DNA from 4 places in the Streptomyces sp. NBC_00012 genome. Region 3 is predicted to be linked to each of the others. Evidence: riboswitches for the same ligand, from Rfam matches in the RefSeq annotation. Region 3 holds a riboswitch; each other region holds the start of a gene.
What was found. A riboswitch is a leader RNA that binds a small molecule or an ion and turns the genes downstream of it on or off. The one in region 3 is predicted to bind cyclic di-AMP.
Positions count from the first base shown of each region.

Region 1: another riboswitch for cyclic di-AMP. It lies ahead of OHA19_RS10455 (M23 family metallopeptidase); the one in region 3 lies ahead of OHA19_RS34825 (C40 family peptidase).
Region 2: another riboswitch for cyclic di-AMP. It lies ahead of OHA19_RS16070 (NlpC/P60 family protein); the one in region 3 lies ahead of OHA19_RS34825 (C40 family peptidase).
Region 4: another riboswitch for cyclic di-AMP. It lies ahead of OHA19_RS06085 (peptidoglycan DD-metalloendopeptidase family protein); the one in region 3 lies ahead of OHA19_RS34825 (C40 family peptidase).

Region 1 covers NZ_CP108309.1:2,266,171-2,273,137, reverse strand. The annotation lists gene OHA19_RS10470 (DNA topoisomerase (ATP-hydrolyzing) subunit A) at 1-879, opposite strand, end outside; gene OHA19_RS10465 (M16 family metallopeptidase) at 1,150-2,523, shown strand; gene OHA19_RS10460 (M16 family metallopeptidase) at 2,550-3,932, shown strand; cyclic di-AMP (ydaO/yuaA leader) riboswitch at 4,205-4,370, shown strand; gene OHA19_RS10455 (M23 family metallopeptidase) at 4,384-5,205, shown strand; gene OHA19_RS10450 (GntR family transcriptional regulator) at 5,430-6,125, shown strand; gene OHA19_RS10445 (HPr family phosphocarrier protein) at 6,406-6,687, opposite strand; gene OHA19_RS10440 (GNAT family N-acetyltransferase) at 6,861-6,967, shown strand, end outside.
Region 2 covers NZ_CP108309.1:3,543,883-3,550,849, reverse strand. The annotation lists gene OHA19_RS16085 (GNAT family N-acetyltransferase) at 1-118, opposite strand, end outside; gene OHA19_RS16080 (NlpC/P60 family protein) at 257-1,318, opposite strand; gene OHA19_RS16075 (hypothetical protein) at 1,632-1,985, shown strand; gene OHA19_RS16070 (NlpC/P60 family protein) at 2,041-3,189, opposite strand; cyclic di-AMP (ydaO/yuaA leader) riboswitch at 3,196-3,361, opposite strand; gene pcrA (DNA helicase PcrA) at 3,608-6,091, shown strand; gene OHA19_RS16060 (M23 family metallopeptidase) at 6,164-6,967, opposite strand, start outside.
Region 3 covers NZ_CP108309.1:7,667,911-7,674,877, forward strand. The annotation lists gene OHA19_RS34795 (8-amino-7-oxononanoate synthase) at 1-484, shown strand, start outside; gene OHA19_RS34800 (DUF397 domain-containing protein) at 477-683, opposite strand; gene OHA19_RS34805 (helix-turn-helix domain-containing protein) at 709-1,569, opposite strand; gene OHA19_RS34810 (ATP-binding protein) at 1,774-2,205, shown strand; gene OHA19_RS34815 (LysR family transcriptional regulator) at 2,215-3,150, opposite strand; gene OHA19_RS34820 (LysE family translocator) at 3,223-3,855, shown strand; gene OHA19_RS34825 (C40 family peptidase) at 3,882-4,355, opposite strand; cyclic di-AMP (ydaO/yuaA leader) riboswitch at 4,359-4,531, opposite strand; gene OHA19_RS34830 (hypothetical protein) at 4,929-5,237, opposite strand; gene OHA19_RS34835 (ATP-dependent Clp protease proteolytic subunit) at 5,245-5,880, opposite strand; gene OHA19_RS34840 (hypothetical protein) at 5,979-6,152, shown strand; gene OHA19_RS34845 (hemerythrin domain-containing protein) at 6,484-6,967, shown strand, end outside.
Region 4 covers NZ_CP108309.1:1,284,182-1,291,148, forward strand. The annotation lists gene OHA19_RS06075 (STM4011 family radical SAM protein) at 1-822, shown strand, start outside; gene OHA19_RS06080 (SGNH/GDSL hydrolase family protein) at 899-1,741, opposite strand; gene OHA19_RS06085 (peptidoglycan DD-metalloendopeptidase family protein) at 1,931-2,863, opposite strand; cyclic di-AMP (ydaO/yuaA leader) riboswitch at 2,869-3,046, opposite strand; gene OHA19_RS06090 (alpha-galactosidase) at 3,318-5,414, opposite strand; gene OHA19_RS06095 (tyrosine-protein phosphatase) at 5,640-6,455, shown strand; gene OHA19_RS06100 (DUF6126 family protein) at 6,472-6,639, opposite strand; gene OHA19_RS06105 (helix-turn-helix domain-containing protein) at 6,673-6,967, opposite strand, start outside.

The sequences.
Region 1 (6,967 bases), 5.4 Mb from region 3:
GGCCGAGACCAGATCCTTGATCTTGGCGATCACCTTCTCCGGGCCGACGGAGAAGGGAAGTTCGGTGACGACCAGGCCCTTGCGGCGGGCCGTCACGTTCTCCACCGAGACGGTCGCGCGGATCTTGAACGTACCGCGGCCGCGGTAGTACGCGTCCTTGATGCCGCCCAGGCCCACGATCCGGCCCCCGGTGGGCAGATCGGGACCCGGCACGAACCGCATCAGGGTCTCCAGGTCCGCGCCCGGATGCTTGATCAGGTGCCGGGCGGCGGCGATGACCTCGCCCAGGTTGTGCGGCGGCATGTTCGTCGCCATGCCGACCGCGATCCCGGACGACCCGTTGACCAGGAGGTTCGGGTACGCGGCGGGGAGAACGGTCGGCTCCGTCTCCTGGCCGTCGTAATTCGACTGGAATGCGACGGTGTCCTCGTCGATCGACTCCGTCATCAGTGACGTCGCGTCGGCCATCCGGCACTCGGTGTACCGCATGGCGGCCGGCGGGTCGTCGTTTCCGAGCGAGCCGAAGTTGCCGTGGCCGTCGACCAGGGGGAGCCGCATGGAGAACGGCTGCGCCAGACGGACCAGCGCGTCGTAGATCGACGCGTCCCCGTGCGGGTGCAATTTACCCATGACCTCGCCGACCACGCGGGCGCACTTCACGAAGCCGCGATCGGGGCGCAGGCCCATCTCGTTCATCTGGTACACGATGCGGCGGTGCACCGGCTTCATGCCGTCACGGGCATCGGGCAGGGCCCGTGAGTAGATCACCGAGTACGCGTACTCGAGGAAGGAGCCCTGCATTTCGTCGACGACGTCGATGTCGAGGATCTTCTCCTCGAAGTCGTCCGGCGGCGGGGTCTTCGTGCTGCGGCGGGCCATCGCTGCTGCGACTCCTTCACGGATTCTGTTCGGGCAACCTCAGGTTCTGACGCGGACCATTGTGGACCGCCGCACTGACATCGCCGACCTCGACCCGTCCCAAGGGGTGTTCCGGGCCCCGGCCGAGGCGCTTTCGCGCCCCGCCGCGCGGGGGATGCGCCCCCCTTTCACGCGAACTTCCGCGATATGGGAACTTCGCCAGGTGTCCGCGCGCTTGCTTAAGGTGGCAGGTCTCGCAGGAAATCCAGTATCGCGATCGAAGGGACGTACATGCCCATGGGTCACACGGCCACCGCTCAGGCCGGCTCCGGCGGCTTGACAGCGACCGAGCACCGCCTGGCCAACGGCCTGCGCGTGGTGCTCTCCGAGGACCATCTGACCCCGGTCGCCGCGGTCTGCCTCTGGTACGACGTCGGTTCCCGCCACGAGGTCAAGGGGCGTACCGGTCTGGCTCACCTCTTCGAGCACCTGATGTTCCAGGGCTCCGGCCAGGTCAAGGGGAACGGCCACTTCGAGCTGGTGCAGGGGGCAGGCGGCTCGCTCAACGGGACCACCAGCTTCGAGCGCACCAACTACTTCGAGACCATGCCCACGCACCAGCTGGAGCTGGCCCTGTGGCTGGAAGCCGACCGCATGGGCTCGCTGCTCGCCGCACTCGACGAAGAGTCGATGGAGAACCAGCGCGACGTCGTCAAGAACGAGCGCCGCCAGCGTTACGACAACGTCCCCTACGGCACGGCGTTCGAGAAGCTGACGGCACTGGCCTACCCCGAGGGCCACCCGTACCACCACACCCCGATCGGCTCGATGGCCGACCTGGACGCCGCGACCCTGGAGGACGCGCGCACCTTCTTCCGTACGTACTACGCGCCCAACAACGCGGTGCTCTCGGTCGTCGGCGACATCGACCCCGAGCAGACCCTCGCCTGGATCGAGAAGTACTTCGGCTCCATCCCGTCCCACGACGGCAAGCAGCCGCCGCGCGACGGCACGCTCCCCGAGATCATCGGCGAGCAGCTGCGCGAGGAGGTGCGCGAGGAGGTCCCGGCACGCGCGCTGATGGCCGCCTACCGGCTGCCGCACGACGGCACCCGCGAGTGCGACGCGGCGGACCTCGCGCTGACCGTGCTCGGCGGCGGGGAGTCGTCGCGGCTGCACAATCGCCTGGTGCGCCGTGACCGTACGGCCGTGGCGGCCGGGTTCGGGCTGTTGCGGCTGGCCGGTGCGCCCTCGCTGGGCTGGCTGGACGTCAAGATGTCCGGCGGCGTCGAGGTGCCGCAGGTCGAGGCCGCGGTCGACGAGGAGCTCGCCCGGTTCGCCGCCGAGGGCCCCACGCCCGAGGAAATGGAGCGCGCGCAGGCCCAGTTGGAGCGCGAGTGGCTGGACCGCCTCGGTACGGTCGCCGGCCGCGCCGACGAACTGTGCCGGTTCGCCGTGCTGTTCGGCGACCCGCAGCTCGCCCTGACCGCTGTTCAGCGGGTGCTCGATGTCTCCGCGGAGGAGGTCCAGGCGGCCGCCAAGGCCCAGCTGCGCCCCGACAACCGTGCGGTGCTGGTCTACGAGCCGGTCGAACCGGCAGAGTCAGCTGACGCAGCGGACACCGACGAGACCGACACCGACGCGCACGAGGGGGCGGACCAGTGACCGACGCTGCCGCGACTGGAGTTTCGATGCAGTACCACCCACAGCCGGTCCCCGGCGTCGCCCGCCCCTGGGCCTTCCCCGCGCCCGAGCGCGGCGCCCTGCCCAATGGCCTCACGGTGCTGCGCTGCCACCGCCCCGGTCAGCAGGTCGTGGCCGTCGAGATCTTCCTCGACGCCCCGCTGGACGCCGAGCCCCAGGGCCTCGACGGCGTGGCCACGATCATGTCGCGGGCGCTGAACGAGGGCACCGACAAGCACACCGCGGAGGAGTTCGCCGCCGAGCTGGAGCGCTGCGGCGCCACTCTCGACGCGCACGCCGACCACCCCGGCGTCAGGGTCTCCCTGGAGGTCCCGGCCTCCCGGCTGGCCAAGGCCCTCGCGCTGGTCGCCGAGGCGCTGCGGGCGCCCGCCTTCGCCGAGAGCGAGATCGAGCGGCTGGTGCGCAACCGGCTCGACGAGATCCCGCACGAGCAGGCCAACCCGGCCCGGCGCGCCGCCAAGCAGCTCTCCAAGGAGCTCTTCCCGGCCACGGCGCGGATGTCGCGCCCGCGCCAGGGCACCGAGGAGACGGTGGAGCGGATCGACTCGGCCGCCGTGCGCGCCTTCTTCGACGCCCACGTCCGGCCGTCCACGGCGACCGCCGTGGTTGTCGGGGACCTCACCGGCATCGACCTGGACGCCCTGCTCGCCGACACCCTCGGTGACTGGTCGGGGGACACCGCCGCGCCCCGCCCCGCCCCGCCGATCACCGCAGACGACACCGGGCGGGTGGTGATCGTCGACCGTCCGGGCGCGGTGCAGACGCAGCTGCTGATCGGCCGGATCGGCGCCGACCGGCACGACAGCGTGTGGCCGGCCCAGGTGCTCGGCACGTACTGCCTGGGCGGCACCCTCACCTCCCGTCTCGACCGGGTGCTGCGCGAGGAGAAGGGCTACACGTACGGCGTACGGGCCTTCGGCCAGGTGCTGCGGTCGTCGGCCCCGGACTCCGCCTCGGGGGCGACCGGCGCCGCGATGCTCGCCATCAGCGGGTCGGTGGACACGGAGTCCACCGAGCCGGCGCTCAAGGACCTGTGGACCGTCCTGCGGACCCTGGCGGCCGAGGGCCTGACCGACGCGGAGCGCGAGACGGCCGTGCAGAACCTCGTGGGTGTGGCGCCCCTGAAGTTCGAGACGGCGGCCTCCGTCGCGGGCACCCTCGCCGACCAGGTCGAGCAGCACCTCCCCGACGACTACCAGGCGCAGCTGTACGCCCGGCTCGCGGAGACCGGCACGGTCGAGGCGACCGCGGCGGTAGTCAACGCCTTCCCGGGTGACCGGCTGGTCACGATCCTCGTCGGCGACGCGGCACGGATCGAGGAGCCCGTCCGGGCGCTGGGCATCGGCGAGGTATCGGTGGTCACCGGCTGACGACCGGCCCGGCGGGCGTCAGGACGGGGCCGGTCGACGGCCCCGCCCCGGCCGCTTCCCCTCGCCTTATCGCAAGATATCGGGACAAAAGGGAAGGTCCTTGCGAGTGCGATCTCGCCAGGGCCTTCCCTTTTGTCCGTTCTGGGTGGGAGGTTGCCTGTCTGCCCTGTGGGATGCGCTACAAAGCGGCCCGTCCGTTTGGTGAATGAAAGTAACCCCGCTTAGCGTCGGTTCGACTGCCCGTCACTCGTATGCCGCATCCGCGACGTACCGGACAGTCATCGCCGAGTCCCCGTCAGGCGCGAGCCTGGGGAGCCGGGGACCCACGCAGTCCCTGGGGTGAATCGGATGCCTGAGCCCGGACGGGCCGGGGTGTCCGTAGGAGACCTTCCTGCTCCGAACCCGTCAGCTAACCCGGTAGGCGAGAAGGAAGGAAAGGATCAGCCACTCCATGGCGTTCACCCGTGCCACCGGGAAGCACCGTGCCCCGAGCCGACTGACGCGCGGCAGCGCGAAGGTTGTCGGCGTCGCGGCTCTGGCCACCACCGGCGTCATCGGCGGCCTGGCCGCTCCCGCCTTCGCTGCGGACTCCGACGCCCCCTCCGCGAGCGAGACCGGCCTCAACCAGGTCATCGCCATCGACAAGACCCTTGCCGACCGGATCGACGCCCAGGCCGACGCCCAGCAGCATCAGGCCGACGCCGCGGCGAAGGCGAAGGCCGAGGCCCACCGGAAGGCCGAGGCCAAGAAGAAGGCCGAGGCGAAGGCCAAGGCAGCGGCGAAGGCCAGGGCCGAAGCGAAGCGCGCCGCCGAGGCCCGCGCCGAGAAGGCCCGCGCCGCCCGGTCCGCCGAGCGCACCCGACTGGGCGCCTTCCAGCTCCCGGTCGCCGGTTCGTACGTCTCCACCGGCTACAAGTCCAGCGGCTCGCTCTGGTCCTCCGGCAGCCACTCGGGCATCGACTTCCACGCCGCGTCCGGCAGCTCCGTCGTCGCCGTCGGCGCTGGCACGGTCGTCGAGGCGGGCTGGGGCGGCGCGTACGGCAACAACATCGTGCTTCGGATGACGGACGGCACGTACACGCAGTACGGCCACCTCTCCTCGATCGGGGTCTCCGTAGGCCAGAGCGTCGGCGCGGGCCAGCAGATCGGCCTCTCCGGCTCCACCGGCAACTCCACCGGACCGCACCTCCACTTCGAGGCCCGGACGACGCCGTCGTACGGCTCCGACATGGACCCGGTCGTGTACCTGCGCGCCCACGGCGTCAACGTCTGACCGACGCTCCACCGCACCACCTCGTCGAAGGCCCCGGCAGCGCGCCGGGGCCTTCGGTATTCCCGCCGCCTGCCCGCGGGGTACGACTGCCCGCCGACCGCCCCGTGGCCAAAAGATATTCATTGATTTCCGCCCGGCATCGGAAATGCAGCCGCATTGCAATAGGGTCGCGTAACCGGCGTCGGCCGGCCGCGTTTCGCGGGGATTGAGGCGGAGGTTCGGACATGCGCATTCCGGCGCATTCGGTATGCACGGCGATCCGTGACGACATCGTCTCCGGTGTCTTCGAACGCGGCAGTCGTCTCACGGAGGAGTTGCTGGCCCGCCGTTACGGGGTCTCCCGCGTCCCGGTGCGGGAGGCGCTGCGCACCCTGGAGTCCGAGGGCTTCGTGGTCACCCGCCGGCATGCGGGCGCCTGTGTCGCCGAGCCCACCGAGCTGGAGGCGGCCGACCTCCTGGAGGTCCGCACACTGCTGGAGCCGCTGGGTGCCGCCCGTGCCGCGCAGCGCCGCACCGAGGCTCACCTCAAGGTGCTCCGCGGGCTCGTGCGGCTCGGCCAGGACCGGGCCCGGTGCGGTGAGGGCGAGGACCTGCGCGCACTGGGCGGCTGGTTCCACGAGACACTGGCGCAGGCCTCCGGCAGTCCCGGCCTGATCGCGCTGCTCACCCAGCTGCGACACAAGATCGCCTGGATGTACGCGGTCGAGCAGCCCGCCCGCCCGGTGGACTCCTGGGCCGAGCACGGGGCCATCGTGGACGCGGTGGCGCGCGGCGACGCGGAACGTGCCAGGGCGCTGGCAGCGCACCACGCGGAACGGGCAGCGGCCGCGCACCGGTTGCGACGGTGGCCCGCCGCTCCCCGCGCCGGCCGGGTGAGGACCTCGCAACATTCCGTAAACACGGCGGGCGCCCGGCATTAACAATTGCGCCGTATACAAGAGAAGTAATTGCTCGGGATTTTCCCGGTCAGGTAGTTGCTCGGGATGTTCCCCGGCCGGTCGTCCCGCATTTCGCCCCGACCGAATTTCGCGCGCTGGGATCCCGGGTGGCCGAGGTCTGCTGCTCGAATTCCGACTCCCCGCATCTCGGTCATCCGGATTTCCGCCGGGCGGCCCGTTCCGGAAACAAAGCGGCCCGTTCCGGAAACAAAAGAGCCGTGGCCCCGTTCCAGGGTGCCACGGCTCTCTCTCGGAGCATGGTTCAGACGGTCTCCGGGAGCTCCTCGAGCCCCTCGGTGACGAGCTTCGCCAGGCGGTCCAGGGCGGCTTCGGAGTTGTCGGCCTCGGATGCGAGCACGATCTCCTCGCCACCCTGCGCGCCGAGACCGAGGACCGCGAGCATGGAGGCTGCGTTCACCGGGTTGCCGTCGGCCTTGGCGATCGTCATGGGGACGCCGGAAGCCGTGGCGGCACGGACGAAGATGGAAGCGGGGCGGGCGTGCAGGCCCTCGGCCCAACCGACGTTGACGCGGCGCTCAGCCATGGTTCTGCCCTTCACGAATCAACAGTTGTCTAGACCAGTCTCTCACGCGGTGCGCAGTGCTCCGGCCGACCCCGGGAGCAGCCCGCGATGCCTGCGGCCCCGCCGATCGGCCCTCTCAGACTGCCCCGGCCCCGGGACCTACGCGACCGCTGACGGAGCCGTACTCTTTGCCCATGCAGCCCGCGCCGGAGCAGAGTCCGCATCACGCTTATCCCGACCACTGGGAAGCGGACGTGGTGCTCCGCGACGGAGGCACCGCGCGCATCAGGCCCATCACCAC
Region 2 (6,967 bases), 4.1 Mb from region 3:
CGTACTTGAGCGACCAGTTCGGGTTGTAGTGGACGGTGAACGGTCCGACCCGGAGGTGGTCCGGGGAGCGCTGGGCGAGCGTACGGGCATGGGTCTGGACATCGGCGTCCATGGGCATGTGGGGTGGTCCTTTGGCCGGTCGGGCGACGGCGGGCCGGTCCGATGGCGGTCCGGCCCGAAGGCGGTTGCTCCGATGACGGATCGGCCCGAAGACGATTGCTTCGGTGGCGGGCCGACCCGGATCGGGGACGGGAGCCTATGCCACCCGGGTGGCCCCGGCGAAGGGCATTTGGTCGATCGGCGCGATCCGGACCGGTGACCCGGTGCGCGGGGCGTGGATCATCTGCCCGTTGCCGATGTACAGCCCGACATGGCTGATGCCGGAGTAGAAGAACACCAGGTCGCCCGGTGCGAGTTCGGAGCGCGAGATGCGCCGTCCCGCGTTGATCTGGGTGTACGTGGTCCGGGGGAGCGAGACACCGGCGGAGCGCCAGGCGGCCTGGGTGAGCCCGGAGCAGTCGAACGAGGAGGGGCCGGTGGCGCCCCAGACGTACGGCTTGCCGAGCGCCCCGTACGCGAAGGCGACGGCCTCGGCGGCGCGGGCGTTCGGCGCCCGGACGGCGCCGCGCGCGGCGGAGCGGTCGGCGTGACCGGCGAAACGGGTGCCGTCGGCCGATCCGTGGCCGGCGTTCTCGTAGGCGGTGCGCTCGGGCGGGGTCAGCCGGTCGAGCAGTCGCCGGGCGTCGGCCAGCTTGGTGGTGATCGTCGCCTTGTGCTTCTTCAGCTCGGCCCGGCGGGAGGTGAGCGCGGCCAGCTCCCCCTTGGCCTGTGAGCGCAGTGTGGCGATCTGGGCGACCTGTCGCCGGACCTTGCCGAGCGCGGCGGCCTGGCGGTCGCCCATCCGGTCCGCGTACGACGCCCGCTCCAGGTACTGGTCGGGGTCGGAGGAGAGCGCCAGCTGCACGGACGTGGAGAGGCCGCCGGAGCGGTACTGCGCGGCGGCGAACGAACCCAGTGCGTCGCGCGAGGCGTTGAGGCGCCCGGTCCTGCGGGCGGCCTCGTCGCGCAGGTCGTCGAGGGCGTCCTCGGCGGCGGACGCCTTCTCCTTCGCGCCGTTGTACTGCTCGGTGGCGACCTCCGCGTCGTGGTGCAGCCGGTCCACCTCGGCCTTGACCTGGGCGGGGGTGCGCTGCGGGTCGGCGTGCGCCGGGCCGGGCAGCACGGCGGCGGTGGCGGCCCCGGTGAGGGCGAGGGTCGCCGCGGTGCGGGCAGCAGGGCCGGTGTACAAGCGCTGCTTGGGTTTTCGATGCGCTGCCACGAGGGCGTGCGTCCTTCCTGACGACTGCCCGCCGGGGGCTACCGACGGGCCCGCCGCAACTCTCGGCGGGGCGACCGGTGCGCCGTCCGCGTACGGAGCGGAGGTGAGCCGGTCGTCTGGTCAGCGACGCTAATCCCGGGGCACAGGCAGGAGTCGTAATGACGCTTATTGTCTGAATTTGGCGTGGCAATGGCGTCGAGTGATCGGAAAAATTGCACCAGAGTCAGGCAATTGGTACAGACGCGAGTGAAGTGGTCAGGAAGGCACACCTGCCTGCCGGGGGGTGATATGGCCGGGGCTAGGCTGCGGCCTCATGGACGTACTCATTCATGTCTTCGTCGCCCTGCACATCATCGGAATCGCCTCCCTGCTGGGCGGTTTCCTGACCCAGATGAAGGCGATGGGCGCGGGCACGGCCCGGTTCGTCCCGGCGATGCTGCACGGTGCGCTGACCATGCTGGTCACCGGTGTCGCACTGGTCGGGCTCAACCAGGCCGACGGCAACCATGTCAACAACATCAAGATCGGCGTCAAGCTGCTGGTCCTGGTCGTCGTCCTCGCGCTCGTCTACATCAAGCGGGACGAGGAGAAGGTCGACAAGGGCGCCTTCGCGGCGGTGGGCGGACTGACGATGCTCAACATCTTCATCGCCACGCTCTGGACCTGATCCCGCCCGCGCCGTGCCGTCTCGGCACCGGGGCGGCACGGCGCGCGGAGGCCGGCTAAGCGGGCCGCACGCTGCCGTAGATCGGCATGTAGTAGATCGACTCCTCGCGCACGTTCGCCCCGGGCTTCGGCGCGTGGATCATCATCCCGTCGCCCTTGTAGATGCCGACGTGGCTGATGTCGTCGTAGAAGAAGACGAGGTCTCCCGGCCGCAGGTCCGCCGTGGCGACCCGGGTGCCGATCTTGACCTGGTCCCAGGTGGTGCGCGGTATGTCCACGCCCGCGGACTTCCACGCGGCCTGGGTGAGCCCGGAGCAGTCGTACGACGCCGGGCCCGTCGCGCCCCAGACGTACGGCTTGCCGATCTGGTCCCTGGCGAAGGCGAGGACCTTCTCCGCCTTGGTGGTGGAGCCGCTGTCCGAGCCGGTTCCGGACCCCGTCCCCGCGCCGCTGCCGCCGCCCGACTCCTTCGCGGCCTCCTCGGCCTTGCGGTCCGCCTCGGCCTTCGCGGCGGCCTGCCGCTTCGCCAGCTCCTCGGCCTTGCGCTTGGCCTCCGCCTCCTTCTTGCGCTCGATCTCCGCGAGCCGCGCCTTCTCCTCGGCGGTCAGCTTCGACAGCAGCGTGCGCGCCTCGCCCAGCTTCGTCTGGACGTTCTGCTTGCTGGTGCGCAGTGTGTTCTGCGTCGTCGTCAGCGTCTCCAGGCTCCGCACCGCCTCGGCCCGCTTCTTCGCCGTTCTGGCCTGCTGCGTACGGAAGTCCGTGATCGCCTTCTGCTGCCGGCTGGTCATCCGGTCCATCAACTGGCTCTGGTCGAAGTACGACTGCGGGTCGTCGGCCAGGAAGAACGTGGCGCTCGGTGTGATGGAGCCGCTGCGGTACTGCGCGGCCGCGTAGGTGCCGAGCGTCCTGCGGGCGTCGTTCAGCTTGTCGGCGCGCTCGGCGACGTCGTCCAGCAGGGCGTCGACCTTGCCGCGCTGGGCGGCGGAGGCCTCCTTCGCCTGGTTGTACTGCTGGGTCGCGGTGCCCGCCTGCCGGTAGAGGTCGTCGACCTTCTTCTGTACGTCCTCGACGCTGGGCTTGGGATCGGGCGCGGCCATGGCGCTCTGCGTGGAGAGCAGCGTCACGGACGCCAGGGCCGCCGTGGTGAGCCCGACGGCCGGTGCGGTGGTGCGCACCCGGGTGCGCGGCTTGCGATGGGATGCCAAGGCGGCATCTCCTTCCGTGGACCGCCTACCGGGTTAGCTGTCGGGTTCGGGCGGAACGGAAGGCTGCCCTACGGTCCGAGTGGGGGATAAGGACCGATTCACCCCAGTACTGCGTGTGGGTCCCCGGTTCCGAGCTCCCTCGGGGGCAGCCCGGATTCGGCGGAGGCGCCCGCTCGGCGTGGTTCGCCTCAAGGGGGTACGGGCCGCCCGGTCGAGCACGGTAGCCAACCCATGGTGCTGCTGTGAAGGTTGATGTTCGATATGCCCGATACGTTTTCGTGACCTTGTCGGAGTGGGCGATGGGGACCGGGAATTCCTCACCCGCTGTGGGCGCGCACCTCCGCTGGGTGTCCGTCGCGATGCGTGGTTCGCCATGCGGCCGACGCCTGTCGGTCCGGCGCCCTAGACTCGACTAGCGATGAGCAGCCTCTTTGACGACAGCTTCCTGGCCGGCCTCCAGAACACGGAGGAAGAGCCCCCGCCGCCCCCCGAGGACTCCGCACCCGAAGAGGTGCCGGAGGACCTCTTCGCGGGCGTGTTCGACGGGCCCCCGCCGCCCAGGGACGCCTACTACCGCGACGGCGCGCACCGCCCCGTCATCGACTCCGCGGCGCTCCTCGACGGGCTGAACACCGAGCAGCGCGCCGCCGTCGTCCACGCGGGCTCCCCGCTGCTCATCGTCGCCGGGGCCGGCTCGGGCAAGACCCGGGTGCTGACCCACCGGATCGCCCACCTCCTCGCGGAGCGCGGGGTGCACCCCGGCCAGATCCTGGCGATCACCTTCACCAACAAGGCCGCGGGCGAGATGAAGGAGCGCGTCGAGCAGCTCGTCGGACCGCGCGCCAACGCCATGTGGGTCATGACCTTCCACAGCGCCTGTGTGCGCATCCTGCGCCGCGAGTCGAAGCGGCTCGGCTTCACCTCGTCGTTCTCGATCTACGACGCCGCCGACTCCAAGCGGCTGATGGCCCTGGTCTGCCGCGATCTCGACCTCGACCCGAAGCGCTTCCCGCCGAAGTCGTTCACCGCCAAGGTCTCCAACCTGAAGAACGAACTGATCGACGAGGAGACCTTCGCCGGCCAGGCGGCCGACGGTTTCGAGAAGACCCTCGCCCAGGCCTACGCGATGTACCAGTCCCGGCTGCGCGAGGCCAACGCGCTGGACTTCGACGACATCATCATGACGACGGTCCACCTGCTCCAGGCGTTCCCGGACGTCGCCGAGCACTACCGCCGCCGCTTCCGCCACGTCCTGGTCGACGAGTACCAGGACACCAACCACGCCCAGTACACCCTCGTGCGCGAGCTGGTCGGCCCGGCGGGCGAGAGCGACGCCCCGGCCGAGCTGTGCGTCGTGGGCGACGCGGACCAGTCGATCTACGCCTTCCGCGGCGCGACCATCCGCAACATCCTCCAGTTCGAGGAGGACTATCCGAACGCGACGACGATCCTCCTGGAGCAGAACTACCGCTCCACGCAGACGATCCTGTCCGCCGCCAACGCGGTCATCGAGCGCAACGAGAGCCGTCGCCCCAAGAACCTCTGGACCAAGGCCGGCACGGGCGCCCGCATCACCGGCTACGTCGCCGACACCGAGCACGACGAGGCACAGTTCGTCGCCGACGAGATCGACCGGCTCACCGACGCGGGCGACGCCAAGGCCGGTGACGTCGCGATCTTCTACCGTACGAACGCGCAGTCCCGCGTCTTCGAGGAGATCTTCATCCGCGTAGGCCTGCCCTACAAGGTCGTCGGCGGCGTGCGCTTCTACGAGCGCAAGGAGGTCCGGGACATCCTGGCCTACCTGCGCGTCCTCGCCAATCCGGAGGACACCGTCCCGCTGCGCCGCATCCTCAACGTGCCCAAGCGCGGCATCGGCGACCGCGCCGAGGCGATGATCGACGCGCTGTCCATGCGCGAGAAGATCACCTTCCCGCAGGCGCTGCGCCGGGTCGACGAGGCGTACGGCATGGCGGCCCGGTCGGCCAACGCGGTCAAGCGGTTCAACACGCTGATGGAGGAGCTGCGCACGATCGTCGAGTCGGGCGCGGGCCCCGCCGTGGTCCTGGAGGCCGTCCTGGAGCGCACCGGCTACCTCGCCGAGCTCCAGGCGTCCACAGACCCGCAGGACGAGACCCGGATCGAGAACCTTCAGGAACTGGCCGCCGTGGCCCTCGAATTCGAGCAGGAGCAGGGAGCGGCCGGCGCGGCGGGCGAGGACGGCGCGGACACGGCACCCGGCACCGGCGCTGGGACGGGCACGCTCGCCGAGTTCCTGGAGAAGGTCGCGCTCGTCGCCGACTCCGACCAGATCCCCGACGAGGACGAGGACGGCTCCGGCGTCATCACACTGATGACGCTGCACACCGCGAAGGGCCTCGAATTCCCGGTCGTCTTCCTGACCGGCATGGAGGACGGCGTCTTCCCGCACATGCGGGCGCTGGGACAGGTGAAGGAGCTGGAGGAGGAGCGGCGGCTCGCCTACGTCGGTATCACCCGGGCCCGCGAGCGGCTCTATCTGACCCGGGCCGCTATGCGCAGCGCGTGGGGGCAGCCCTCGTACAACCCGCCGTCGCGGTTCCTGGAGGAGATCCCGGACCAGCACCTGGAGTGGAAGCGGACCGGGCCGATGGCGGCTCCGGCCGGACCGACGTCGGGGATCACGTCGTCGCTGTCCTCCTCGCGTTCGCGCTCCGGACCCTCGGGCTTCGCGACCCGGCGGACCTCGGACAAGCCGACGATCACGCTGGCCGTCGGGGACCGGGTCACGCACGACCAGTTCGGGCTCGGCACGGTCACGGTGGTCGAGGGCATCGGCGACCAGGCGAAGGCGACGGTCGACTTCGGGGACGAGCGGCCGAAGAAGCTGCTGCTGCGGTACGCGCCGGTCGAGAAGCTGTAGACGGGGGCGGTGCGGCGGCCGGGACTGTCGTCCCTGGCCGCCGCACGGGCTCCGCTGCTCCGCCCCTTCGGCTCAGGTCGGGTTGACGCCGTGGCTGCGGAGCCAGGGCAGCGGGTTCACTGCCACTCCGCCACCGGGGCGCACCTCGAAGTGCAGGTGCGGGCCGGTGGAGTTCCCCGAGTTGCCGGAGTAGGCGATGACGTCACCGGCCTTGACCGGGCCCGAGCGGATCTTGGTGCTGCTGAGGTGGCAGTACCAGGTCTCGGTGCCATCGGCCATGGTGACGATGGCCATGTTCCCGTAGGCGCTGTTCCACTGGGTACGTACGGTGCCGTCGGTCGCGGCCATCACGGGGGTGCCGTACGAGACGGGGAAGTCGATGCCCGTGTGCACGGACATCCAGTTGACGCCCGCCTGGCCGAAGTACGCGCTCAGGCCGTGCTCGGCGACCGGGATGACGTACTTGGGCCGCAGCGCCTCCTTGCGGGCGGCCTCTTCCTCGCGCTTCTTCTTCTCGGCGGCCTGCCGCTCCCTCAGGTCGATGCGCTCCTGGGTACGGCTGGCACGGTCGGCGAAGTTCTCCGCGTCGGCGCTGAGGTTGGCGAGCTGGGTGTCCAGCTTGTTGTTGGCGGCGACCGGCTTGACGGTGCCGGGATCGGCGGCCGCCATCGTGGACTTGGCGTCGTCCTTCTTCTCCTCGCCGCCCAGGCCGCCGACGGAGGCCGCGGCGATACCGGCCACGCTCATCACACAGGCGGAGGGGACGGCGACGGTGAGCAGTGCGGAACGCTTCGCGGGGGAGCGCCGCCTGCTGCGGCCGCCACCGCCGTTGCGGGTGGCGGGACGGCTGGGCGTGCGGCGCGAGCCGGGCGCGAT
Region 3 (6,967 bases):
CGAGGGAATCGTCACCACACTCACCCTCTCCAAGTCCCTGGGCAGCCAGGGTGGAGCGGTCCTCGGCCCGGCCCGGGTCATCGAACACCTCGTCAACACGGCCCGGACGTTCATCTTCGACACCGGCCTCGCACCGGCCGCGGCGGGCGCCGCGCTCGCGAGCCTTGGGCTGCTGCGCCGCGAACCGGAACGGGCCGCCCGGGCCCGTGCGGTCGCCGCGACGCTGTACGAGCGGCTCACCGGGGCCGGTCTGACCGCCGTGCGGCCGGACGCGGCCGTGGTCTCGGTGCGAGCCCCCTCGGCGGATGCGGCGGTCCGCTGGGCAGCCGACTGCCGAACCGCCGGCATCGCGGTGGGCTGCTTCCGGCCCCCGTCGGTGCCGGACGGTGTGTCCCGGCTGCGGCTGACGGCGCGGGCCGATCTGACCGAGGAACAGATCGCCACCGCCGTGTCGGTCGTACGGCGGACCGCGCCCGTCAGCTGACCGGACCCCGGTGCAGGCCGGCGACGAACGAGGTCCAGGCCGCCGCGGAGAACCGCAGCGGTGGCCTGGACGTGTCCTTGGAGTCGCGCACGGCCAGCCGTCCGGCACCGAACGGTGCGGCCTCCACACAGTTGTTCATACCCGTGCTGCGGCTGCTGCGCCGCCACCGTAAGCCGTGCTGTACGAGGCAATCCGACATGACGCCCCCCTCGGGCGGTCCGGGGTCACTGACCACCGCGATCGATCGCGGCGATGAGATCCAACGAGTGCTCCGGCGACAGCGCGTGAGCCTGCATCGTGCGGAAGGCCGAGCTGTACGCCTCGAGGTCTTCTTTCCGCTCCAGGTAGAGGCTACTCGTCAAATGATCGAGAACGACCACATCCAGATCAGAAGTGCTCGGAAATGAGAAGATAACGAAAGGTCCGGTGAGGCCTGCGTAGGCGCCCATCGAGAACGGCAGCAACTGAAGTTGCACATGGGGCAGTTGGGCCACCCGGGTCAGATGGCGCAGTTGCTCCCGCATCACCCGGCAACCACCGACCTCGCGCCGTAGTACCGCTTCGTCGAGCACCGCGCTCAACCGCAGCGGCGGATCGGTCCGCAGCACCCCCTGCCTGGCGAGCCGCACCTCCACCAGGGAGTCCAGCTGACCGGCCTGCAACCCGTCCAGCGAGGCCCGGGTCACCACACGCGCGTAGTCGGCAGTCTGCAGCAGACCCGGCACCACCGAGGTTTCCAGCGTGCGCGCGGTCCGAGCCTGGGACTCCAGACTGATGAAGTCGCGGTACTGGGGCGGGATCAGGCCTCGATAGGCGTGCCACCACCCGGTGCCGCCACCACCCGCCGAACCCGCCAACGCGGCCAGGAGATCCCGCAACCGGGTGTCGTCCACGCCGTAGGCGTCCAGCAGCCGGGTCACATCGGCCGGCCGCACCCCGCTCACCCCGGTCTCGATCCGGCTCACCTTCGACTGGTGCCAGCCGAGCATCCGCGCCGCGTCCCGACTGGTCAGTCCCGCCGCGTGGCGCAGACTCCGGAGCTCCTCCCCGAGCTTGCGGCGCCTGACCGCAGGACCGTGCTGCATCCGCGACCTCCCTCCCTCATCCGTCGAGCGGACAGTGTGCCGCCCACATACGGTCTTGCGTGGCAGGGTTCACCGCTTCGAGCGACAGATATATGCATATCTTGGCGGATCGCCGTCACAGAGGGCAGCATCAATGGCAATCTGGCGCGAAGCGCAACCTGTACCGATCGCGGGTCGGTACAGGTGGGAAAGGGACGGCTCGCCATGGCAGACCATCAGGAAGCAAACGTCACTCTGCCGAGCGAGCCGGTCTCGGTCTCGGCAGCCCGCAGGTACGTGGCCCGGGTGCTCACCGACTGGGGCCTGGCCACCGACACCGATTTCGCCGACAGTATCCAGCTCATCGTCTCGGAGCTCGCGACCAACGCCGTCCAGCACACCTTCGGGCAGTCGCCCACGTTCACCGTGGACCTCAGGCTGGAGCGGGAGGAACAGCTTCACCTCGGGGTGACGGACAGTCACCCCCGCTGGCCCAGGCGACTGCCCGCCGCTGTCCAGCAGGACAACGGGCGCGGCATGGTGATCATCCGTGCTCTGGCCCAGCAGTGCGGAGGCCGGCTGACCGTCACCCCCACCGCCGACGGCGGCAAGACGGTGTGGATCGCGCTTCCGTGGAGCATCCCCGTGCAGAGCTGACCGACATGGTCACCCCTCGCCGCCCGGCCGCTGCGCCGACCCCGCCCTCCCGAACCCGCTGCGCAACAGGGCCTGGAGCGTCGCCGCCGCGGCGCTCGCCCGGTCTCCGCGGTGCACCACCGAGATCGTCCGCCGGAAGGAAGCGGGATCCAGCCGCCGTACGGACAGCGGAGTCGGTGACATCGCGGCGACCATCTCGGGGACGACTGCCATCCCGATGCCCGCACTGACCAGCGCGCACACCAGCGCATAGCCGGGCGACTCACAGACCACGGCGGGTGTCGCCCCGGCCTCGGCCAGCGCCTGCTCGACCCCGCGGCGCGGCGGATGCGTGGGCGCGCTGCTGATCAGCGGCCGGCCCGCCAGTTCCGTCACCGGCAGTCTCCCGCTGCCCTCGGACAGCATCTGGCCGACCGCCGTGATCAGGACCAGCTCCTCGACCAGCAGCGGTTCGTCGAAGACCCCGGCGGGCCAGGGCGTCGCGGCGGACGGCTCGTAGACATGGGTCAGCGCCAGATCGACCTCGCCGGCGGCCACCGCCGCCACGCCCTGGGGCGGCTCGTACTCGGTGACCGCCAGCTCCACATCCGGGTGTGCGCGGCGGAAGGCGCTCAGCACCGGCGGCAGCAGATGCATGCCGGCCGTGGTGAACGTGCCGACCCGCAGGCGCCCGCCGGACAGTCCGGAGAGACGGGCCAGCTCATGGCGGGCCTGGTCCATCTCGTCGAGGATGCGCCGGGCACGTCCGGCCAGCAGCTCGCCCGCGGCCGTGAGCCGGGCTCCTCGGTGGTGGCGTACCAGCAGTGCGGCGCCCGCCTCCCGCTCCAGCTTGGCGATCTGTTGGGAGAGGGCCGGCGCGGTGTAGCCCAGCCGCGCGGCGGCCCGGGTGATCGATCCGGCCTCCGCGACCGCCACCAGCGCCGCGAGCCTTGTCGGGTCGTACATTAAGCGTTCCTTTTGGCAGGCCCAGAAGATTGCAAGTACACGCTAAAGGCTCCGCCGGGTCAGGGTGGACCCATGGACGTACAACTGATCGCCTTCATCGGGGTCGCCGCAGGAATGGTCGCGCTGCCGGGCGCGGACTTCACCGTCGTGGTACGCAACGCGCTCGCCTCCCGCAGCGCGGGGGTGGCCAGCGCGCTGGGTGTGGCCGGGGGGCTGCTGGTGCACACCGCCCTGGCCGTCGCAGGGCTCGCCGCGGTGCTGGTGGCGGTGCCCGCGCTCCTGCGTACCGTCCAGCTGCTCGGCGGGGCCTACGTCCTGTACCTCGGCTTCAGCGCCCTGCGCGCGGCCCGGCGCCGCACCCCGGACGGGGACGGGCCCGAGGAGCGGCGCGCGGACCAGGGACGCGTGCGCGCACTGCGGCAGGGCTTCCTGACCAACGCGCTCAATCCCAAGGCGCCGGTGCTCTTCCTGAGCCTGTTGCCGCAGTTCGTCCCCGACGGGCAGCCGCCGCTGCCCAGGACCCTGCTGCTCGCGGCGATCGTCGTCGCGATGGCGCTGGTCTGGTTTCCGGTGGTGGCGCTCCTCGTGGACCGGCTGGGGCGGTGGCTGCGCCGGCCGCGTACCGCACGCGCCATCGAGGGCGGCAGCGGCGCGGCGCTCACCGCACTGGGTCTGGTGCTGGTGACCGGCCCGCTGCCGCACTGACGGCGGGATGGATCTGCGGCCCCGCCTCAGCGGACCCGGCCGTAGTAGACGCTCTTGGTCCAGATCTTCTCCAGCCGCACCACGGCGCCGGTCCTCGGCGAATGCCAGATCTTGCCCTTACCGGCATAGATCCCCACGTGGTAGACGCTGCGGCCGTAGTGGAAGAACACCAGATCGCCGCGTTGGCGGTGCGAGGCGGAGATGTGCCGGGTCCGGTTGTACTGCTGCTGGGCGGTGCGGGGAAGCTTCTTGCCCGCCTTCTTGAACGAATAGAGCGTCAGCCCCGAGCAGTCGAAGCGGTTGGGGCCGGTCGCCCCCCACCCGTAGGGCGATCCCTTCTTCGATGCCGCGACGTTGAGCGCCTTCATCGGCAGAGTCGCCGCCTGGGCGTCCGTCGCGGCGCCCGGGGCGAACATGGTGCCGCCGACGGCGGCGAGCGTGAGAACCGAGGCCGTACCGGCCCGGACGAGCAGAGACGGGACATGAACCTGCGCAGTCATGCGCAACCCTTCGTCAGCCGCCTGTGAAGGATGACCTGTCGGGTTCGGGCTGGCGAAGTTGCCCGGCCGCGTTCGGCGGCTTCACCCCGAGGGTCGACCGATGTTCAGGTCGACCCGTTGTGCTCGGGTCCTCCACTCCTGCCGATCCACTTCTGTCGACCAGGCATCCGGACGGCGGCAGGACTCGGCGTCCGCCCGGACCGCCCCGCCGCGGTGGCGGGGGCTTGTCGTCCCAGGGATCTTGACTCACCGCCTGCCGGATTTCCGAGCTGAAACAGGGATATGTGAGGCTCCTCACGACTGATCCATTCAGGTGGACATGATGATTCTTGACGATCCGTCGGTGATTCGGACCGGGTTCGTACCAGGGGCGGAAGGGTGGATTCCGTTCACTGTCCACGCGTAAACCGCAAGTTGAGCGGTCCCTCGCACGGGGGACTTCCTACGCCGAACGAGCGAGGAATTTCGGTGGCCCGTCGGGCGTGTCGGGTACGGAAGTCGGGTGATGGCCGGCGGACGGCGGGGCAACGGGAGTTGGGCGGGCCCGCCGTCCGCATACGGCGCAAGAGTCGGTCAACTGGCCGGAGCGGGGGGTACGGTGACGCGTCCGGCCCGCCGCTCCCCGTCCAGTACGCGCAGCGCACGGGCGAGCGTGGCGGCGTGGATCCGTGCCTCGCCGCGCTCGTGCATTAATGCGAGGGCGTCCCGCAGCGCCCGTGACTGCGCGACGAGTGCCTGTGCGGCGCGCAGTGCGCCGTAGGTGTCGCTGCCGCGGGCCGGGTTGATCCGGCCTACCTGGTCGAGGACTTCGAGGTAGTGGTCGATGAACTCCCCCTCGGCGCGGGTCAGTGCGGGCAGGGGCGGGAACTCCGGTGGTCGCATCGGGTGTTCACCTCGCGCCGTGCGGCGGGAGAGAGGAATTCCGGTTCTCCAGGACATGATCCACCAGCCCGTACGCCTTGGCGCCCGCCGCGTCGAGGATGAGGTCGCGTTCGGTGTCGTCGGTGATCTGCTCCTCGGTGCGGCCCGTGTGACGGGCCAACAGCGCGGTGAGCATCGCGCGGACCCGTTCCAGTTCCCGTGCCTCGATCTCCAGGTCGGACGGCTGGCCCCGCAGCGGCTCGGTGAGCTCGGGCTGCCGCACGACGACCCTCGCCCCGGGCAGTGCGTGCCGCCGGCCGGGAGCGCCCGCGGCGAGCAGTGCGGAGGCACAGGAACCGGCCTGTCCGAGACAGAAGGTCTCCACCTCGCAAGTGAGGTACTGCATCGTGTCGTAGATCGCGGACATGGCTCCGAAGGAGCCGCCGGGCGAGTTGATGTACAGCGATACGGGCCGGTCCGGGGCGTCATGCTCCAGGTACATGAGCTGCGCGATCAGATCGCAGGCCGCGGCGTCGTCGACCGGGGTGCCGAGGAAGACGATCCGTTCGGACAGCAGCTTGGAGTACGGGTCGAGGGTGCGGGTCCCGTTGGTCGTGCGCTCGGTGAACTCGGGCAGTACATGGCGGGCGGTGGGACGGAACAGCATGGCGATGCCTCTCCTCCGGGTCTGCGCGGGCGTCTGTGCGGGGGTGCACTGGCTTCCGTAAAAAATGTACAGGACGTACAGAAGATTAGGATGGCATGCCCGGCCCATGCAGCGAGGAGGACATCCGGCACGCCGTCGACGGCAAGAACCTCGCCGCCATTCGAAAGCCAGTCGAGGCCGCAGGTCATCCCGTCACCTTCTGGGAGGAGCTGCCGCCTTACCGGCATGGCGGCCCGACGGAGGGTGCACAGCTTCAGGGCGAGCAATGACGGGCGAGCGGGCCCCGCCCGTATTTCGTTCCTTATGCGGTGCGGTTGTGACGCGTCACAAAGATGCCGACCGGAGTCGCGGTCGGTCCGCGAGTGCTAGCTCCTTGCTCCGGAGTTGCCGCTCTGACCTTGAGGTCCTGTTCTTCCTGGGGCGGGCAAGACTCGAAAAGCGGGGGAAGAGCCGACGACGTGGTCCCGTTATGGCTGCGCCGGGGAGGTGAGTGCCGGGGCCGTTCTCGCGCGCGGAGCGCAGGTTCTGTGTCTCGTGCCTGTTGTCTGTGTGCTTGCACCCTCCTTCCGAGGGGCGATGAACTGGAGGAAGGGTGCTGTGATGGAACCTGATGGCGATGTGATCGTGGAGCTGATGGCCGACCATCGTGAGCTGGAGGCGTTGTTTTCGCAGATCGAGTTGCAGCCGGTTGATCATCCGCAGCGCCGGTTGCTGGCCGACCGTCTGACCGCGGAACTGGTCCGGCACACAGTCGCCGAGGAACTGCACCTCTACCCCGTGGTCCGCGCGCACGTGGCGCACGGTGCGGCCTTGGCGGACAAGGAACTCGCCGATCACGCCAGAGTCGAGCGCATGCTCAAGGACCTCGAAGACCTGAGCGTCGAAGATCCTCAGTTCAACGACACGATCGCGAAGCTCAAGTTCGAGGTCGCCTTCCATATGCGCGACGAAGAGCATGAACTGTTCCCGAAACTCGCAGCTGCCCTCCCGCCCGAGAAGCTGGACGAACTCGGCCGACTGGTGCGCCGGGCCAGGGACATGGCCCCCACCCGCGCCGGAGCCGGTCTGGTGGACCGGGTACGCG
Region 4 (6,967 bases), 6.4 Mb from region 3:
GCGGCACAGACCGGTGACCGGATCTCGGTGCTGTTCACGCCGTGGGGCGAGGGCCTGGTCCGCTCCTGGTACCGCCGTGCCCTGGTCGAGCTGGCGCAGTTGCCGCACATCGGCCGGGTCGCCATCCAGACCAACATCAGCAGCCGTACGGGGTGGCTGGCCGAAGCCGGTGGGGCGGGCCGCGAGAAGATCGCGCTGTGGTGCACGTACCACCCGGGGCAGACGCCGTACGAGCGGTTCCTCGCCAAGTGCCGGGAGCTGACCGCGCTCGGCATCCGGCACAGTGTCGGAGTGGTCGGGCTCGACGGCCATCTCGACGAGGCGCGACGACTGCGCGCCGCGCTGCCGGACGAGGTCTATCTCTGGGTGAACGCGGCGGAGGGCCACACGTACACGGACGAGGAGGCGGACCGCTGGACGGCCATCGACCCGCTCTTCCCGTACAGCCGGCATCCGCACCGGTCGGCCGGGCTGCCCTGCCGGACCGGTGAGTCGGTCATCTCGGTGGACGGTGACGGCACGGTGCGGCGCTGCCATTTCGTACCGGCGGAGCTGGGCAATCTCTACGACGGGAGCTACCGGCGGGCGCTCGGTCCGCGAGCCTGTCCGCTGGCGGTCTGCGACTGCCACATCGGGTACGTGCACCTGGAGACGCTTCCGCTGTACGACGTCTTCGCGGGCGGAGTGCTGGAGCGGATCCCTGCGTCGCCGCTGCCGCTCCCGGCGTCGCCGCTGTCACTCCCGTTGTCACCCCTGCCGTTGCCCGCCTCGCCGCTGCCGTCCCCCGTGTCACCACTGCCCTCCCGCACCGGGCGGGCCTGAGTACCTGGCCCGCCCTGGTGCGGCAGTGGGTGTGCGGCCGGGGCACGCACCGATCGGCCGTCCGAGGGCTGCCCCCTCAGAGCGGCAGGAGGTCCGGGCGCTTCGCTTCGACGTGGTCGCCGGAGGACTCGCCGCGCAGCCGCCGGCCGATCCACGGCACCAGGTACTCGCGTGCCCAGTGGATGTCGTCGCGCCGCACTTCGAGGGTGCCGCGTTGTGCCTGCGGGGGCCATACCTGGTCGGGGTCGGCCGGCACGTCGATGCCGAGGACCTGGGCGGCGCGCAGCGCGACCCTGGTGTGTCCCTCGGGCGACAGGTGGAGCCGGTCGTCGTCCCAGGCCCGCCGGTCCTGGACGGACCGCAGCGACCACAGGTCCAGGACCGGGCAGTCGTAGCGGTCGGCGATGGCCCTCACATGGGCGGTGTAGGTGGCGATCTTCCCGCGCAGATGGCGCAGCACGGGAACGCCACGGGTGTCGAAGCCGGTGGTGACCATGACCGTGCCGACCGCTCGGGTCAGCTCGGCGACGGCACGCTCGAAGCGCTCGGCCACGTCGTCGGGGTCGGTGCCCGGCCGGATGATGTCGTTGCCGCCCGCGCAGAAGCTCACCAGGTCGGGTGCGAGCTCCTTGGCGCGCGGTACCTGCTCCTCGACGATCTGGTCGAGGAGGCGTCCGCGTACGGCGAGATTGGCGTACCTGAAATTCCCGTGTGCGGAACCTTCCGTGCCCGTCGCATCGGGGTCCGGGAGCTGGTCCGCGAGAAGTACCGCGAATCGGTCTGCCCAGCCGACGAAGGTCCCGTCCGGGCCGGGGTCGCCGACTCCCTCGGTGAAGCTGTCGCCAATCGCCGCGTACGACCCGATGACGCCCTGTCGGTTGTTGACGCCACGTTGATTTTTTCTCGAATCGTCTGCCACAAACGCTTATCCTGCACCGCCGAATGTGACCTACGCGACCGTAATAAGGGGTTGACGGGTGGTGAGATAGACCACCCGGTCAGTTTTTGGTAAAGGGGGAATAAGCAGAAGGGGCGGTGCGCCGCCGCGCACCGCCCCTTCCGTGTTGCTCAGGTCATGCCTGGTCGCTCAGTTGCCCGGCCGTCCGTCTCAGACGGAGATGCCGTGCGAGGCCAGGTAGGCGATCGGGTCGATGTCCGAGCCGTACGCCGGGCCCGTGCGGACCTCGAAGTGCAGGTGCGGGCCGGTGACGTTGCCGGTGGCGCCGGAGAGGCCGACCTGCTGGCCCGCGCTCACCGCCTGGCCGGCCGACACGGAGATGGAGGACAGGTGACCGTACTGCGAGTAGTGGCCGTCGGTGTGCTTGACGACGACCTGGTTGCCGTACGCGCCGCCCCAGCCGGCGGCGACGACGGTGCCGGAGGTGATGGACTTGACGCTGGTGCCGGTCGAGACGGGGAAGTCGATACCGGTGTGGCTGCCGCTGGACCAGTTGGAGCCGGAGGCGCGGTAGGCGGTGGTGTGGTTGCCGGGGACCGGGTGGACGTAACCGGAGCCGGTGCTCTGGGTGGCGGCCGGGGCGGAGGCCGGGGCCTTGGACTCCGTGGCGGCGGACGAGGACTTGGCCGGGGCGGACTTCTCGACGGCCACCGAAGGCGCCTTCGACGGGAGGGCCGAGCCGGTGCCGGCGCCGGTGGGCGCGGCGTTGCCCGCGGCCTTGCCGCCGAGGGTCAGCTTCATGCCCGGGAAGATCAGGCTGGGGTCCTCGCCGACGACCTCGCGGTTGTCCTGGTACAGCTGCTGCCAGCCGCCCTTGATCTGGTGCTCGGCGGCGATCTTCGACAGGTAGTCGCCGGAGACGACGGAGTACGTCGTGGTGGCGGCCTGCTTCTGCGCGACCGGGGCGGCGTGCGTGGCGGCGGCCGGCTGCGGCGCGGCGGCCGGGACGGCCTGCTCCGCGGCCTGGGCACCGGTGGCGCCGAGCAGCGGCAGTGCGACGACGGCGCCGCCGGCGCTGACCGCGGCGACGCCACGCGCGATGGTGCTGAGCTTGGGACGACGGTGCTTACCCGATATGGGCATGGCGTAATTCCTCTCCGGCGCCTGCGAGGTGAGCTGTCGGGTTCGGGCTGGAGATGCCCGGCCGCACTGAGTGCGTCTTAACCCCGAGCCGGCCGGATTTCTCCGATCGGCGGCTTACCTGGTTCCCCCGCTCCTGCCACACGATGAGTGGATGTGAATTCCGGGCGGCGGCAGGATTAGGCGGTCCGACCGGATTGACGGTGACCGTAAGCGAGTCGGGACGACGAGAACAAGCCACAGGTTCCACGCCGGAATCCGCGCCGGGAAATCGGCGCGGAATTCCGGTCACACTCCGTGGATTAAGGATCTTGAATTTCCGCACCGCGCACGGATTACCCGACTCGCCCTTCGCCACACACCGTCACGGATATGATCCCGCTCACGAGGCGACCGCCATGTCCCTTACGAACAGGCCATGTTCGGGCAAATGGCCGTATTACGGACATAAGGCGCATCATGCCCGTCGGAGCCTCAGCACCCGCGCGTCGAGATCGCCCCGGAGTCCGGAGTGCAGCCCCTGATGCAGCAGTACCGAACCGTGGTGCACCGCCCCCGTGTCCAGGCAGGTGTAGGTCGCCTCGGGGTCGAGCCCGCGCAGCCGCAGGACCGGTGGCCGCTCCCCGTACCGCTGCGCCTCCAGCCACATCAGGACCACGGCGTCGTCCCCGTGGACGTACTGGACCGCGCTCAGTCCGCCGCGCGGCTCACGCAGCCGGTACAGCGCGCCCTGCTGCACGACCGGGCGGATCTCCTTGTAGAGGTCCACCCAGGCCCGCGCCTCCGCCAGCTCCTGGTCGCTCCATTCGGCAAGGTCCCCGCCGACCCCGAGCACACCGGCCATCGCGCTCACGAAACGGAAGCGCAGCGAGCTGACCCTGCCGTTGAGCTGGTCGTTCGGGCTGTCGGTGACCCAGGCGGCCATCACCCGGGCCGGGTGGATGTGCCCGAATCCCTCCTGGATGGCGAGCCGGTCGAGCGGGTCGGTGTTGTCGGAGGTCCACACCTGGTCCGTACGGGACAGGATCCCCAGGTCGATCCGGCCGCCGCCGCCCGAGCAGGACTCGAACGCGACCGTGGGATGTGCGGCCCTGAGCCGGTCGATCAGCGCGTACAGGGCATCCACGTGGTCGATCCAGAGCTTCTGCGGGTACTCCTCGCCCGGCCAGCCCGCATCGGTGAAACAGCGGTTGAAATCCCATTTCACGTAGTCGACGGGCGTTTCGGAGAGCAGCGTATCCAGCTGCTCCCACAGATATGCCTGCACATCCGGACGGGCCAGATTGAGCACCAGCTGGTTGCGGTATTCCGTCCGCGCCCGCCCGGGGAAGTGCTGCACCCAGTCGGGATGTGCTCGATAGAGATCACTGTCAGCGTTGACCATTTCCGGCTCGACCCAGATACCGAACTGCATGCCGAACCCGTGCACTTCGTCGGCGAGTGGCTTCAGCCCGCCGGGGAAGCGGTCCGGATTCGGCGTCCAGTCGCCGAGCCCGGCCCGGTCGCTGGTCCGCTGCCCGAACCACGCGTCGTCCACGACGAACAGTTCGACGCCCATCGCGGCGGCCCGCTCGGCGAGGGCTCGCTGCTTGTCCAGCGAGATGTCGAAGCCCGTCGCCTCCCAGGAGTTGTAGAGCACCGGCCGCACGTCCTCCGCGCCCGGGATCACATGGGCCAGCTGCCAGGCGTGCCAGGCGCGGCTCGCCCCGCCGAACCCCTGCCCGCTCCACAGGCCGGCGAAGACGGGCGTGGTGTACGACTCCCCCGGCGCCAGCCGCAACAGTCCGGAGTCGTCGTAGCCGGCGCCGCCGGTGATCTGTACGAGCCCGTCGGGCAGCCGCTGCACGGAGATCCTCCACGACCCGGACCAGCCGAGCGCGCAGCCGTACACCTCGCCGTTCTCCTCGGTCGCGGCGCCGTCGGCGTCCAGCGCGACCCACGGCAGGAACTGATGGCCGGTGTGGCCCCGCCTGCTGGAGATGACGCTCTCGCCATGGAGCAGCTCCGCCCGCGCGAGCCGGGATTCCGCCGCCCAGCGCCCGTGCAGCCGGCTCAGCCGCCAGCCGTCGCGGGCGGGCAGCGACCAGGCGGCCGCGTCTGCGCGCAGCAGTTCCAGCGGCGGGCCATCCGGTCCGGCGTGGGCGACGGTGGCCCAGCGCTCCACGACGTCGGAGTCGTCCCGCATCCGGTAGTGCAGGGTCAGGGCGAGCCGGTGCACGGAGTCGGTGAAGCCGATCCGCAGCTCGTCCCCGTCCACCTCGGCGGTATCGAAGGTCCACTCGGTGCCCCGGACCTGCGGGGTGCGTACCGAGAGGGCCGGGCGGACGAACCTGGGCCCGCCCTCCACCGGATACTCCTCCCGGCCGTCGAGGTGGGACTCGAAGGCCCTGAAGGGCAGCTCCGGTGCGGCGGCCAGCGCCTCGGCCGCCGCGAGGCCGATTCTCGGCCCCCAGTGCAGATGGACCAGCTCGTCCTGCTCGGTCAGCCGCAGTGCGTAGCTGCTGCTCGCCCCGGTGAGCAGCCAGGTCCGGCCGGTATTGCCCGTCTCGATCATCGCATCCCCACATTCGAACAGTTCCGCACATCATCGACCATCGGCGGGGCGTGGGCAACGGCCTGGCGAGGAATTGGCCGGACGGATTCGCCGCGGGAGAACCGGAGTTCACCCGGGTATCGACAGGGAATGGCCGAGATGATTGCCTGAGGAATCGATGTCGTATCGTCGCGGGAGTGGCCTTGCCTGCGACTCGCGCCGGCACCAGACACTCCAGGAGTCACCGTGACGCAGCAGTCGCCGCAGATCCCGTCGACGGAACCCGAGCTGGCGGGTGTCCGCAACTTCCGCGATGTGGGCGGGCTGCCCACCGTGGACGGGCGACGGGTGCGGCACGGGGGGCTCTTCCGCAGCGGTCACCTCGCGCACGCCACCGCCGAGGACGCCTCGTTCCTGGGCGGCCTCGGTCTGCACACGGTCTTCGACTTCCGCAACGCGGCCGACCGCCGGCTCGACGGGCTGGACGTGGAGCTGCCCGGCGTACGGAGTGTGAACATCCCGCTCTCCGACCCGGCGGACGGCTCGGAGTTCTGGCACATGGTCCGCAACGGCGACGTCGAGCAGCTGCGCTCGATCCTGGGCGACGGCAAGGGGACGAACCGGATGCTCGCCTCGTACCGCTCGATCATCAAGGACCGTACCGCCGAGCACAGCCGGGTGCTGCACGCCCTGGCCGAGGACAGCGTTCCCGCCCTGATGCACTGCGCGGCGGGCAAGGACCGGGCCGGGTTGTCGATCGCGGTGTCACTGCTCGCCGTCGGCGTCGAGCGCGAGGCCATCGAGGCCGACTACCTGAAGTCGAACGACGCCCACCGCCGCTACAAGGTGAAGCGCGGCGACACCTCGGCGGACGGCATGTCGGCCGAGGTGATGGAACTGCTGAACCCGCTCTTCGGCGCCCATGCCGATTACCTCGCGGCAGCGTTCGCCACCATGGAGGAGACCTGGGGCAGCACGGACCGCTACTTCTCCGAGGGCCTGAAGCTCGCTCCCGAAACCCGGGACCGGCTGCGCGTCCGCCTCCTCGACGAGGCGCGGTAGGTGCGGACGGGCCTGGTCAGCCCTTGCCGGCCACCGCGAAGAGCAGGTAGAGGAAGGCCGCGAAGATGTGTCCGGCGATGAGGTAGGCGAACAGCCGGATCACCACGCCGCGCGGAAACTTCCGCTCCTGGGCCTCGTAGTTCTTCCTGGACCCCAGCGGGTCGAAGTTCTCTGAATCTGACATGACGGTCCTCTCTGGCGACCGGAGGAGCCGGTCTCAGCGACGGTGGATACCGCTGCCGAGGCACAGCTCGGCGGCGGGGCTCTGCAGCAGGGTGTGGACGAAGAGCAGCTCGGCACCGTCGCGGTCGACGGCCGTGATCCGGTGCGGGGTGAGCGAGTCGAAGTGCGCGCTGTCCCCGGGGGCCAGGTCGTGCACGGTCTCCCCGAGCCAGACCCGGAGGTGTCCGGTGAGCACGCACAGCCATTCCTCGCCGGGATGGACGCGCACGAGATCGCTCTGCGCGGCCTGCGGAACCCGGACTCGGAGCGCCTGCATCGCCCTGCCGGAA